2 regions of the Pseudomonas sp. LG1E9 genome follow, and region 2 is predicted to be linked to the other one. Evidence: predicted binding sites of a transcription regulator. Region 2 holds the regulator's gene; the other holds the start of a gene.

Region 1 (5,588 bases), 1.2 Mb from region 2:
ATCGCGCTGATGGTGGTCGATGAAATGGCGTACATATTCGCCGACCATCAACCCGCCGAAGTGTTTGTTCAACTCGGCAGCCAACCAGCTCTTACCGCTGGATTCGGGCCCCGCCAACACCACGACCTTCATGTGCGCAACGCCGGATCGGCGCGCCATTCGCGCCAGCCTTGTACAGCTATCACGGTGAATAGCGCATAGAGACCGGCGGTGAGGTACAGGCCTTTATAGAGGAACAGCCCGACGAAGATGACATCCACGGCAATCCACAGCGGCCAGCATTGCACGCGTTTCTGCGCCATCCACATTTGCGCCACCAGGCTGAAGCCGGTGAGGGCGGCGTCGAGCCAGGGTTGCGCGGCGTCGGTCCAGTGGGCCATGGCGGCGCCGAGCAGCAGGCTGCCCACCGCGCCGATCGCCAGGCTGGTCATGATGGCCGGCACGCCCAGGCTCGTGACCTGGCGGCCCTGCTTGACCTCGCCGGCGCGGGTCCACTGCCACCAGCCATAGACTTGCAGCGCGGCGTAGACCACTTGCAGCAGCATGTCGGAATAGAGTTTCACGTCGTAGAACACCCAGGTGTACAGCAACACCATCACCAGGCCGATGGGCCAGCACCAGGGGTTTTGCTTGACCGTGAGCCAGACAGCGATCACCCCCAGGGCGGCGGCGAACAGTTCAAGCCCGGACATGGCGATTCCTTGGGGGAGTGGGAGAGGGCGGTGATTGTAACCACAGGCCAGCAATCTTCAAAACACAGGAGAGCAAAGGTGGGAGGGGACAGGCCTCCTCCCACCTTTGGAGCAGTGTCAGACCTTGAACTGGCGCAGGAGGCCGTCGAGTTGCTCGCTCAAACCGCGCAAATGCACACTGGCCACGCTGGACTGCTCCGCCGCCAACGCCGTGCTATGGGACAACCCCGCCGCCTGGGTGACGTTCTGGTTGATGTCTTCCACCACATGGGCCTGTTGCAGGGTGGCACTGGCGATTGAGGCGTTCAGGCCGTTGAGGTTGTGCAGGGCCTGGCCGATGGCGGTCAGGCTGGCACCGGCCTGGCCCGCTTGCTCGATAGTCAGTTGCGAAGCGCTGTGGCTGTCGCTGATCACCTTGACCGCCGCTTCCGAGTGCCCTTGCAGGCGCTCGATCATCGCCTGGATTTCGGCGGTGGACTTCTGCGTGCGTTGGGCGAGCAGGCGGACTTCGTCGGCTACCACCGCAAACCCCCGGCCTTGCTCCCCGGCGCGAGCGGCTTCGATGGCGGCGTTCAGGGCCAGCAGGTTGGTCTGGTCGGCGATGGAGCGGATCACTTCCAGCACGCCACCGATCTGGGTGCTTTCGCTGGACAGCGTGCGGATCACTTCCACGGCCTGGCTGATGGTGCTGGAGAGCTGGTCGATCTGTTGCAGGCTACCGTCGATATTGACCTGGCCTTGTTGCGCTTGGGCCTGGGCGTCGCGCATTTCGCTGGCGGCGTGTTCAGCGTTCTTGGCCACGTCCTGCACGCCGTAGGTGACTTCGTTGATGGCGGTGGCCACCAGTTCCATCTGTTGCGACTGCTGCTGGCTGCGGTCATGGGCCTGGCTGGCGTTGTTGCCCAGCTCGGTAGAGGACTGGCCCAAGGCGTTGGCGCACACCTGCAACTGGCTCACCACCTGGCGCAGCTTGGCGGTGAAGCTGTTGAAGTGCTGGGACAGTTGGGTGACTTCGTCACGGCCGTGGGTGTCGAGGCTGCGGGTCAGGTCGCTTTCGCCGCTGGCGATATTGCCCATGGCATGCACCGCCGCCTGCAACGGCCGCACGATGCTGCGCGCAATCAGCGACACCAGCAGGCCCATCACCAGCGCAATGACCAGGCCGACCACTGAGGCTTTCCAGACCTGGGCGGTGAACTCGGCCTGGACGTCGTCTATATACACGCCGGAGCCGATAATCCAGCCCCAGGGTTCGAACAACTGGATATAGGAAGTCTTCGCCACGGGCGCCTGTGCGCCGGGCTTGGGCCAGCGATAGTTGACGATGCCGGCACCCTTGGCTTTTGCCAGGTTCACGAACTCGTTGAACACTGCAAACCCATCGGGATCGCGGATGGCCGAGAGGTTCTGGCCATCGAGCTTGGGGTTGGCCGGGTGCATGATCATCACGGGCGTGAGGTCGTTGATCCAGAAATAGTCGTCGTGGTTGTAACGCAACCCGCGCACCGCGCTCAGGGCTTGTTTCTGGGCCGCGTCGCGGGTCATGACGCCGGTGGTTTCCAGGCCGTGATAAAACGTCAGGATGCCACTGGCGGTCTGGACTACATGTTGGGTCTGTTGGCGCTTGGCTTGGTAAAGGTCGTCGTGGATCTGCTTGAGCATCAGTAAACCCAAGGTCAGCAGCATCAGCACGGCGACTATCAGGATCAGCCAGAGGCGTCGGCTAATCGACATATTGCGCAAACTGTTCATCGTCCTGGCACTCCGGGCTTTTTATAATTGTGGGCGTCGCATCGACTTTTACGCCTTGTCTGATAGGCTTTCGGCCTGTAATCGGAAAACCTGAGTACTGCCTGATTTTCACAGCATTTTTGCGGGCCGGTGTTGACCATCATCAACATTGGGCCTTCAGCGCGCGCGTCGTCAGTGAACCATTAAAAAAGACTAGTAAGGCATGCCATGGCGCATGACCTTTGGGGGAAGCATGGATTTTTGGACCGCCATTCAGGCATTGATTCTTGGTGTAGTGGAGGGGCTTACAGAGTTTCTGCCGATCTCCAGTACCGGCCACCAGATCATCGTCGCCGACTTGATTGGCTTCGGTGGTGAGCGCTTCGAAGCATTCAATATCATTATCCAGTTGGGTGCCATTCTGGCCGTCGTCTGGGAGTTTCGCCGCAAGATCCTGGATGTGGTCGTCGGTTTGCCGACTCAGCGCAATGCCCAGCGTTTCACCGTGAACCTGATCATCGCCGTGCTACCGGCCGTGGTGCTGGGGGTGATTTTCGCGAACGCGATCAAGCATTACCTGTTCAACCCGATCACGGTGGCTTCCGCCTTGGTGGTGGGGGGCGTGATCATGTTGTGGGCTGAGCGGCGCGAACATACCGTGCATGCTGAAACGGTCGATGACATCACCTGGAAAGATGCCCTCAAGGTCGGCTTTGCCCAGTGCCTGGCCATGATCCCCGGTACCTCGCGCTCCGGCGCTACCATCATCGGCGGCCTGTTGTTCGGCCTGTCACGCAAGACGGCCACCGAGTTCTCGTTTTTCCTGGCCATGCCGACCATGGTCGGCGCGGCGCTGTACTCGGGCTACAAGTACCGCGAGCTGTTCCAGCCGGCGGACCTGCCGGTGTTTGCCATCGGGTTTATCACCTCGTTTATTTTCGCGATGATCGCGGTCAAGGGCCTGCTCAAGTTCATCGCCAGCCATAGCTACGCGGCGTTTGCCTGGTACCGCATCGGTTTTGGCCTGCTGATCCTGGCGACCTGGCAGTTCGGTTGGATCGACTGGGCGGCGGCCAAGGCATGAGCATCCAGCACCCACGCTTGAAGGCGGCGCTCTTTGTGCTCTTGTGCGCGGCGCCGCTGTTGGGGTCGGCGCTGGTGTGGCAACGCGGCGAAACCGTGGTCCCGCTGGCGGCCTATGGCGTGGTCAGCGTGATCGCGTTTTTCCTGTACTGGAGTGACAAACGCAAAGCGCAGACCGACAGCTGGCGCACCCCGGAAAACATCCTCCACGCCGTGGAGCTGGCGGGCGGTTGGCCGGGGGCGTTGATTGCCCAGCAGGTGTTCCGGCACAAGACACGCAAGGTGTCTTTCCAAGTGCTGTTCTGGGCGATTGTTCTGCTGCACCAGGTGTTCTGGCTGGACCAGCTGTTCCTCGGCGGCACGTTACTGTCCGTCCTCTAGCAACAAGCCGATCTGCGTGCGCTTGGGCAATTTGCTCACCACCAATTGGTGGGAACGCTGCAACAAGCCACGCAGTTCCTCGGCGCCCAGCGGGTAGGGTGTGTTCATGATGATCCACTGCGCACGCGCCAGATACGGCGCCGGGTGGATGCCGGGACGGTCGACGTGGCCCAGGAACAGCTCCTTGTCGACCTTGAGCGCCAGCGAATCACCGCGCAGGTTTTGCAGGGCGAACATCTTGTTGCCGGCGATCGAGAACACCCGCACACCGCCCCATTTATAGTCTTCCCGCGCACCCGGCAGGCTCAGGCAGAAGGTGGCGACTTGTGCTTCGGTCATTTTCATAGCAGACGGTCTCCGCAGCTTTTAAAGCCTTCTTCCAGGTAATCGATCCAGGCACGAATGGCCGGCAGCACGCCGCGCCGGTGCGGGTACACGGCCTGTAACCAGCCGCCCGGCAGTGACCATTCCGGCAGCAGCTGCACCAACTGGCCGTTGGCCAATTCTTCCTCGCAATACATCATCGGCAGCACGGTGAAGCCCAGGCCCATGATGGCGCTGGCCTTGCGCACGTTGAAGTCATCAACGCCCAGGCGCGCCTCCATGATCAGGTCATGGGGCGTGCCCTGGGGGTCGAGAATACGTTGGTGCACCATGCGGTCCGCCTCCAGCGCGCCGAGTATCGGCAACTGCTTGAGGTCATCGAGGCTGCTGATCTGGCGGCCGTGCAAGAAGTTCGGGCTGGCAACCAGAGCGGTCTGGGCCGGGCGCAGGCGTTTGGTGACGAGCAACGGGTCTTCATCGCCCAGCTCGCGCACGCGCAGCGCGACGTCGATGCCTTCGGCCACCAGATCGACGCGGCGGTTGACCAGGGTCATTTCCAGCTGAACCTGAGGGTGCGCTGCGAGAAATCCAGCGACCACATCCGGCATGATGTTGTTTGCCAACCCCACCGGGCACGTCACCCGCAACCGGCCACGGGGTTCGCTGGACATGCTGGCCACGGCCTCATCGGCCATCTCGGCTTCCAGCAGCATTGCCTGGCAGTGGCGCAGGTAGCGCTCGCCGACGGCGGTGAGGGTCAGCTGGCGCGTGGTGCGTTGCAGCAGGCGCGCGCCCAGGCGTTCCTCCAGCTCGGCAATCCGCCTCGACAAGCGTGATTTGGGAATGCCCAGCAGCCGACCAGCGGCAGCGAAACCGCCGGCTTCGACGACTTTGGCAAAATAGTAGAGATCGTTGAGGTCTTGCATGGCGCGCCTATTGTCCTGTCAGTGGGACAAACTATCGCATTGCAGGCGGCTTATCGAGTATTGGTTTCATGCGTAGCATCACCACCATCTGATCGCCCTAGTCGATCCCACCTCGGAGATCCATCATGAAACTGTTGCATATCGATTCCAGCATCCTCGGCGACAACTCCGCTTCCCGTCAGCTCAGCGCCGGCGTAGTGAAGGCCTGGCAAGCGGCTGAGCCGAGTGTGGAAGTGACTTACCGTGACCTGGCCAGCGACGCGATCAACCACTTCTCCGGCGCCACCCTGGGCGCGTTGGGCACCGCCGCTGATCTGCGTGACGCTGCGCAAAAGCACGAAGCTGAACTGAGCGCTTCGTCCCTGGCTGAATTCCTCGCTGCTGACGCCATTGTGGTCGGTGCGCCGATGTACAACTTCACCATCCCGACCCAACTGAAAGCCTGGATCGA
Region 2 (5,588 bases):
CCCATCGTCCGCAGGCTTGGCACTGGCGGCCGCAGCAGGCGCTGCCGCCACTTCCGGCAGGGCGTCGACCGCAAACGTGCCTTTGCCGTGCAACTGGTCCAGCAAGGCTTCGAATTCGTCATCGGTGATGTCGGTGCTGGCCGGGGCCGCAGGTGCTTCGACAGCCGCGACAGGCGCCACCGCATCGGCGGCGAACTGGCCCTTGCCGTGCAACTGGTCGAGCAGCGATTCGAACTCGGCGTCGGTGATGTCTTCGCTGGTCGGCGCCGCTGCCGGGGCAACGGCGGCCGGCGCTTCAGCCTCGGCCTTGACGGCACTGAGGGAGTTGAGCAACTGCTCGAACTCACTGTCGGTCACGTCCGCTTCAGGCTCCGCCACCGGCTCAGGCTCAGCCTCGACCACCGGCGCTGCCGTGGTGTCGGCCGGCTCTGCATAGCGCGCCAGGGCGGCCAGCAGTTCCGGGGTGGCCGCGGTGATCGGGGCACGTTCGCGAACTTCGCTGAACATGCCGTTGACCGCATCCAGTGCTTCGAGAATCACGTCCATCAACTCCGAATCAACGTGACGCTCACCCTTGCGCAGGATGTCGAACACGTTCTCGGCGATGTGGCAGCACTCCACCAGCTCATGGAGCTGGAGGAAGCCGGCGCCCCCTTTTACAGTATGAAAACCGCGAAAAATTGCATTGAGCAGGTTCGCATCATCCGGTCGGCTTTCCAGCTCGACCAGTTGTTCGGACAGTTGCTCTAAAATTTCGCCGGCCTCTACAAGGAAATCCTGAAGGATCTCTTCATCGGCGCCGAAGCTCATGTGGGTGCTCCTTAGAAGCCTAAACTGGATAACAGGTCATCTACGTCATCCTGACCTGACACAACGTCTTCACGTTTATCGGCATGAATCTGCGGACCTTCACCCTTGGCGAGATGTTTTTGTGGATCTTTTTCAGAGAGGATCGCTTCGCGGTCATGTTCGATGCCGGCAAAACGGTCTACCTGGCCAGCCATGAGCACCAATTTGAGCAGATTGCTTTCCACTTCGGTGACCAACTGGGTCACGCGCTTGATCACCTGACCAGTGAGGTCCTGGTAATCCTGGGCCAGCAGGATGTCATTGAGGTTGCTGGCGACCGTGCGGTTTTCCTGTTCGCTGCGCGACAGGAAACCGTCAACCCGACGGGCCAATTCACGAAACTCTTCAGCCCCCACTTCACGACGCATGAAGCGGCCCCAGTCAACGCTAAGCGCCTGGGCTTCAGTGGCCATGCCATTGACCAGAGGCGTGGCGTTTTCCACCAGGTCCATGGTGCGGTTGGCCGCGGCCTCGGTCAGCCTGACCACATAGGACAGGCGTTCGGTGGCATCAGTGATCTGCGAGATTTCTTCGGCCTGGGGCATGTGCGGGTCAATCTGAAAATTGACGATCGCACTGTGCAGCTCGCGTGTGAGCTTGCCCACTTCCTGGTACAGGCCGCGGTCACGGGTCTGGTTGAGCTCATGGATCAACTGCACCGCGTCGCCGAAATGGCCTTTTTCAAGGCTGTCGACCAACTGGTGAGCATGCTTTTTCAGGGTGGACTCGAAGTCTCCCTGTGACGATTCGTTATGCTCCATAGCTCCCCCGCGATGGCATTAGCCGTGGATGCGTTCAAAGATCTTTTCGATCTTCTCTTTCAAGGCCTGTGCAGTGAATGGCTTGACCACGTAACCGTTGACCCCGGCTTGGGCGGCTTCGATGATCTGCTCACGCTTGGCTTCGGCGGTTACCATCAACACGGGAAGACTGCGCAATTTTTCGTCGGCGCGCACGTGGCGCAACAAGTCGATGCCCGTCATGCCCGGCATGTTCCAGTCCGTTACCAGAAAGTCGATGCTCCCGCTGTTGAGGATCGGAATCGCCGTAAGGCCGTCATCCGCCTCGACCGTGTTTGTGAACCCAAGGTCACGCAACAGGTTTTTTATGATCCGCCGCATCGTTGAGAAGTCATCAACGATGAGGATTTTCATGTTCTTGTCCAATTCGACCTCCAAGCAGTCTTAAACGCGCCCAGCACCTGGACGCGCCATTTCAATCAACAGGCATTACACAAAAAGGACTGCCGGGGGCACCACGGATCGAACCCGCGACGGCCTATCACCATCGCGGTATCGCTTTGCAGTGCTCCCCACACTGCCTGTCAGCGCGCTCGCCACTCTCCCAAACGCCCCCGCAAGCGGGCTGCGCATTGGCTGTGCAACTGGCTGACACGCGATTCGCTGACCCCCAGGACCTCACCGATTTCCTTGAGGTTCAGCTCTTCGTCGTAGTACAGCGCCAACACTAACCGCTCGCGCTCGGGCAAGTTGGCAATGGCGTCCGCCAATGCGCCCTGGAAGCGTTCATCCTCCAGGTCACGTGACGGCTCCATGTGCGCGCTCGCGCCGTCCTCGTGCAACCCTTCGTGTTCGCCGTCCTGCAACAGGTCGTCGAAACTGAACAGGCGGCTGCCCAAGGTATCGTTCAAAATCCCGTAGTAATCGTCGAGACTCAATTGGAGTTCGGCCGCAACTTCGTGATCTTTAGCGTCGCGGCCGGTTTTTGCTTCAATTGCACGAATTGCGTCACTGACCATGCGCGTATTGCGGTGCACCGAACGCGGTGCCCAATCGCCTTTACGCACCTCATCGAGCATCGCGCCACGGATGCGGATGCCCGCATACGTCTCGAAACTCGCGCCTTTGCTGGCGTCGTATTTGGTCGACACTTCGAGCAAGCCGATCATGCCGGCCTGGATCAGGTCTTCGACCTGCACGCTGGCAGGCAGGCGTGCCAACAGGTGATAGGCGATACGCTTGACCAGCGGCGCATAGCGCTCAATCAACTCACCCTGACTGTCACGGGCAGACTTCTTGTAGGCGTTGTAGCCGTTCGCTGTCATAGCACCGGTCCTGCGCTCGTCTGATGTACCAATCGCTCGACGAAAAACTCCAGATGCCCCCGTGGGTTGGCGGGCAACGGCCAGGTATCGACCTTCTGGGCAATAGCCTTGAACGCCAGTGCGCATTTGGAACGAGGGAACGCTTCGTAGACCGCACGCTGCTTTTGCACAGCCTTGCGCACACACTCGTCGTAGGGAACTGCGCCGACGTATTGTAAGGCGACATCGAGAAAGCGATCCGTGACCTTGGTCAACTTGGCGAACAGGTTGCGCCCTTCCTGCGGGCTCTGGGCCATGTTGGCCAGGACGCGGAAGCGGTTCATGCCGTAGTCACGGTTAAGCAGTTTGATCAGGGCGTAGGCGTCGGTGATCGAGGTGGGTTCATCGCAGACCACCAGCAACACTTCCTGCGCGGCGCGCACGAAGCTGACCACGGACTCGCCGATCCCGGCGGCGGTGTCGATCACCAGCACGTCGAGGTTGTCGCCGATATCACTGAATGCCTGGATCAGGCCGGCATGTTGCGCCGGGCTCAGGTGCACCATGCTCTGGGTGCCAGAGGCGGCCGGCACGATGCGGATCCCACCGGGGCCCTGCAGCAGCACATCGCGCAGCTCGCAGCGCCCTTCGATCACATCGGCAAGGGTATGTTTGGGCGTCAGTCCCAGCAGAACGTCGACGTTCGCCAACCCCAGGTCAGCGTCCAGCAGCATGACGCGACGGCCAAGCTCTGCCAGGGCCAGGGACAAATTCACTGACACGTTAGTTTTCCCGACGCCACCTTTGCCGCCGGTCACCGCGATCACCTGTACGGGATGCATGCTGCCCATTTTATTTCTTTACCTTGTCTTGCTTAGACGCAGGCTACATGGCTTGGCCGCGTGAATCGCTTGCAGACCATCGATGTAGGTACATTTCACGGTGTTCATCCTGACTTCAACCGACCCGTTTTGCCGGGTTGTGGTAGAGGTCGGCGAACATATCGGCCATCGCTTCCTCGCTAGGCTCTTCTTGCATTTGCACGCTGACGGCGCGGCTGACCAACTGATGACGGCGCGGCAGATGCAGATCATCCGGGATCCGCGGCCCGTCGGTCAGGTAGGCAACCGGTAGTTCATGGCTGATAGCCAGGCTCAACACTTCGCCCAGGCTGGCGGTTTCATCCAGTTTGGTCAGGATGCAACCGGCCAGGCCGCAGCGCTTGTAGCTATGGTACGCAGCGGTAAGAACCTGTTTCTGGCTGGTGGTTGCAAGCACCAGGTAATTTTTCGACTTGATGCCACGCCCGGCCAGGCTTTCCAGCTGCATGCGCAACGCCGGGTCGCTGGCTTGCAGGCCAGCGGTGTCGATCAGCACCACGCGCTTGCGCAGCAGCGGGTCGAGGGCGTTGGCCAGGGATTGGCCCGGGTCGACGTGGGTCACCGGCACATTGAGGATGCGGCCCAACGTCTTGAGTTGCTCCTGGGCGCCGATGCGGTAGCTGTCCATGCTCACCAGCGCGATGTTGTTCGCGCCGTACTTGAGCACATAACGCGCTGCCAGCTTGGCCAGGGTGGTGGTCTTGCCCATGCCGGCAGGGCCGACCATGGCAATGATACCGCCCTCTTCCAGGGGTTCGATTTCCGGGGTAGTGATCATCCGCGCCAAGTGGGCCAGCAACATGCGCCAGGCCTGGCGTGGTTCTTCGATTTCGGTGGTCAGGGCCAGCAGGTCGCGGGACAACGGGCCGGACAAGCCGATGCGTTGCAGGCGGCGCCACAGGTTGGCCTGTTGCGGTTTGCTGCCTTGCAGTTGCGTCCAGGCCAGTGAGCCGAGCTGCACTTCGAGCAGTTCGCGCAGGCCGTTGAGTTCAAAGCGCATCGAGTCGAACACACGCTGGTCGACAGCCGCGGCCGGGGCTGGCGCGGCAGGACGCGGCGGCTCGACGAAGGTCGGCTCAACCAGGGGCTCGGCAGCGGTCAGCGGCAGGCCGGCGAACAACTGGCGATTGGTGGTGGTATCGCTGTCGCCACGCATGCTCAGTTCAGCCTGGGCCGAGACGATGCGCGAGGCGGTCTTGCGCAGCTCGTCTTCGAGCTCCATGTTCGGCACACGGGGCGCCAGTGCCGAGGGGGTGTAATCCAGGGCAGCCGTCAGCTCGACACCACCGGCAATACGACGGTTGCCGATAATCGCGGCGTCGGCGCCCAGCTCATCACGGACCAGTTTCATGGCCTGACGCATATCGGCGGCGAAAAAACGCTTCACTTGCATAACCCACTACCCTCAGCCGTTGGGCCCTACTGTCGCGACGATAGTCACTTGCTTGTTGTCAGGAATTTCCTGATAAGCCAAAACGTGCAAATTCGGTACTGCCAGGCGTCCAAAACGCGACAACATCGCGCGGACCGGGCCTGCCACCAGCAGAATCACCGGTTGGCCCTGCATTTCCTGGCGCTGCGCGGCGTCGATCAACGAGCGCTGCAGCTTTTCAGCCATGCTTGGCTCCAGCAGAACGCCCTCTTCCTGGCCTTGTCCTGCCTTCTGAATACTATTGAGCAATATTTGTTCCAACCTTGGTTCCAAGGTGATCACAGGCAGCTCGGAGTCAAGCCCTACAATGCTTTGCACGATTGCGCGGGACAATCCGACACGCACCGCAGCCACCAGCGCGGCAGTATCTTGACTCTTGGCG

Evidence for each region. Region 2 encodes FliA, which starts transcription of late flagellar genes. Its sites were predicted from a motif close to CTAAAGTTTNNNNNNNNNNNGCCGNTAA; they were not measured.
Region 1: the regulator FliA is predicted to act here: its motif matches at 2,512-2,539, upstream of DNK50_RS17545 (methyl-accepting chemotaxis protein).

Annotation. Positions count from the first base shown of each region.
Region 1 is NZ_CP029983.1:3,826,942-3,832,529, reverse strand. Features, by position in the region: gene DNK50_RS17555 (AAA family ATPase) at 1-132, opposite strand, end outside; gene pnuC (nicotinamide riboside transporter PnuC) at 129-692, opposite strand; gene DNK50_RS17545 (methyl-accepting chemotaxis protein) at 810-2,444, opposite strand; gene DNK50_RS17540 (undecaprenyl-diphosphate phosphatase) at 2,677-3,507, shown strand; gene DNK50_RS17535 (DUF1294 domain-containing protein) at 3,504-3,887, shown strand; gene DNK50_RS17530 (MmcQ/YjbR family DNA-binding protein) at 3,870-4,232, opposite strand; gene DNK50_RS17525 (LysR substrate-binding domain-containing protein) at 4,229-5,137, opposite strand; gene DNK50_RS17520 (FMN-dependent NADH-azoreductase) at 5,263-5,588, shown strand, end outside.
Region 2 is NZ_CP029983.1:5,070,342-5,075,929, forward strand. Features, by position in the region: gene DNK50_RS23140 (chemotaxis protein CheA) at 1-810, opposite strand, end outside; gene DNK50_RS23145 (protein phosphatase CheZ) at 822-1,610, opposite strand; gene DNK50_RS23150 (chemotaxis response regulator CheY) at 1,629-2,003, opposite strand; gene fliA (RNA polymerase sigma factor FliA) at 2,174-2,914, opposite strand; gene fleN (flagellar synthesis regulator FleN) at 2,911-3,744, opposite strand; gene flhF (flagellar biosynthesis protein FlhF) at 3,851-5,167, opposite strand; gene flhA (flagellar biosynthesis protein FlhA) at 5,180-5,588, opposite strand, start outside.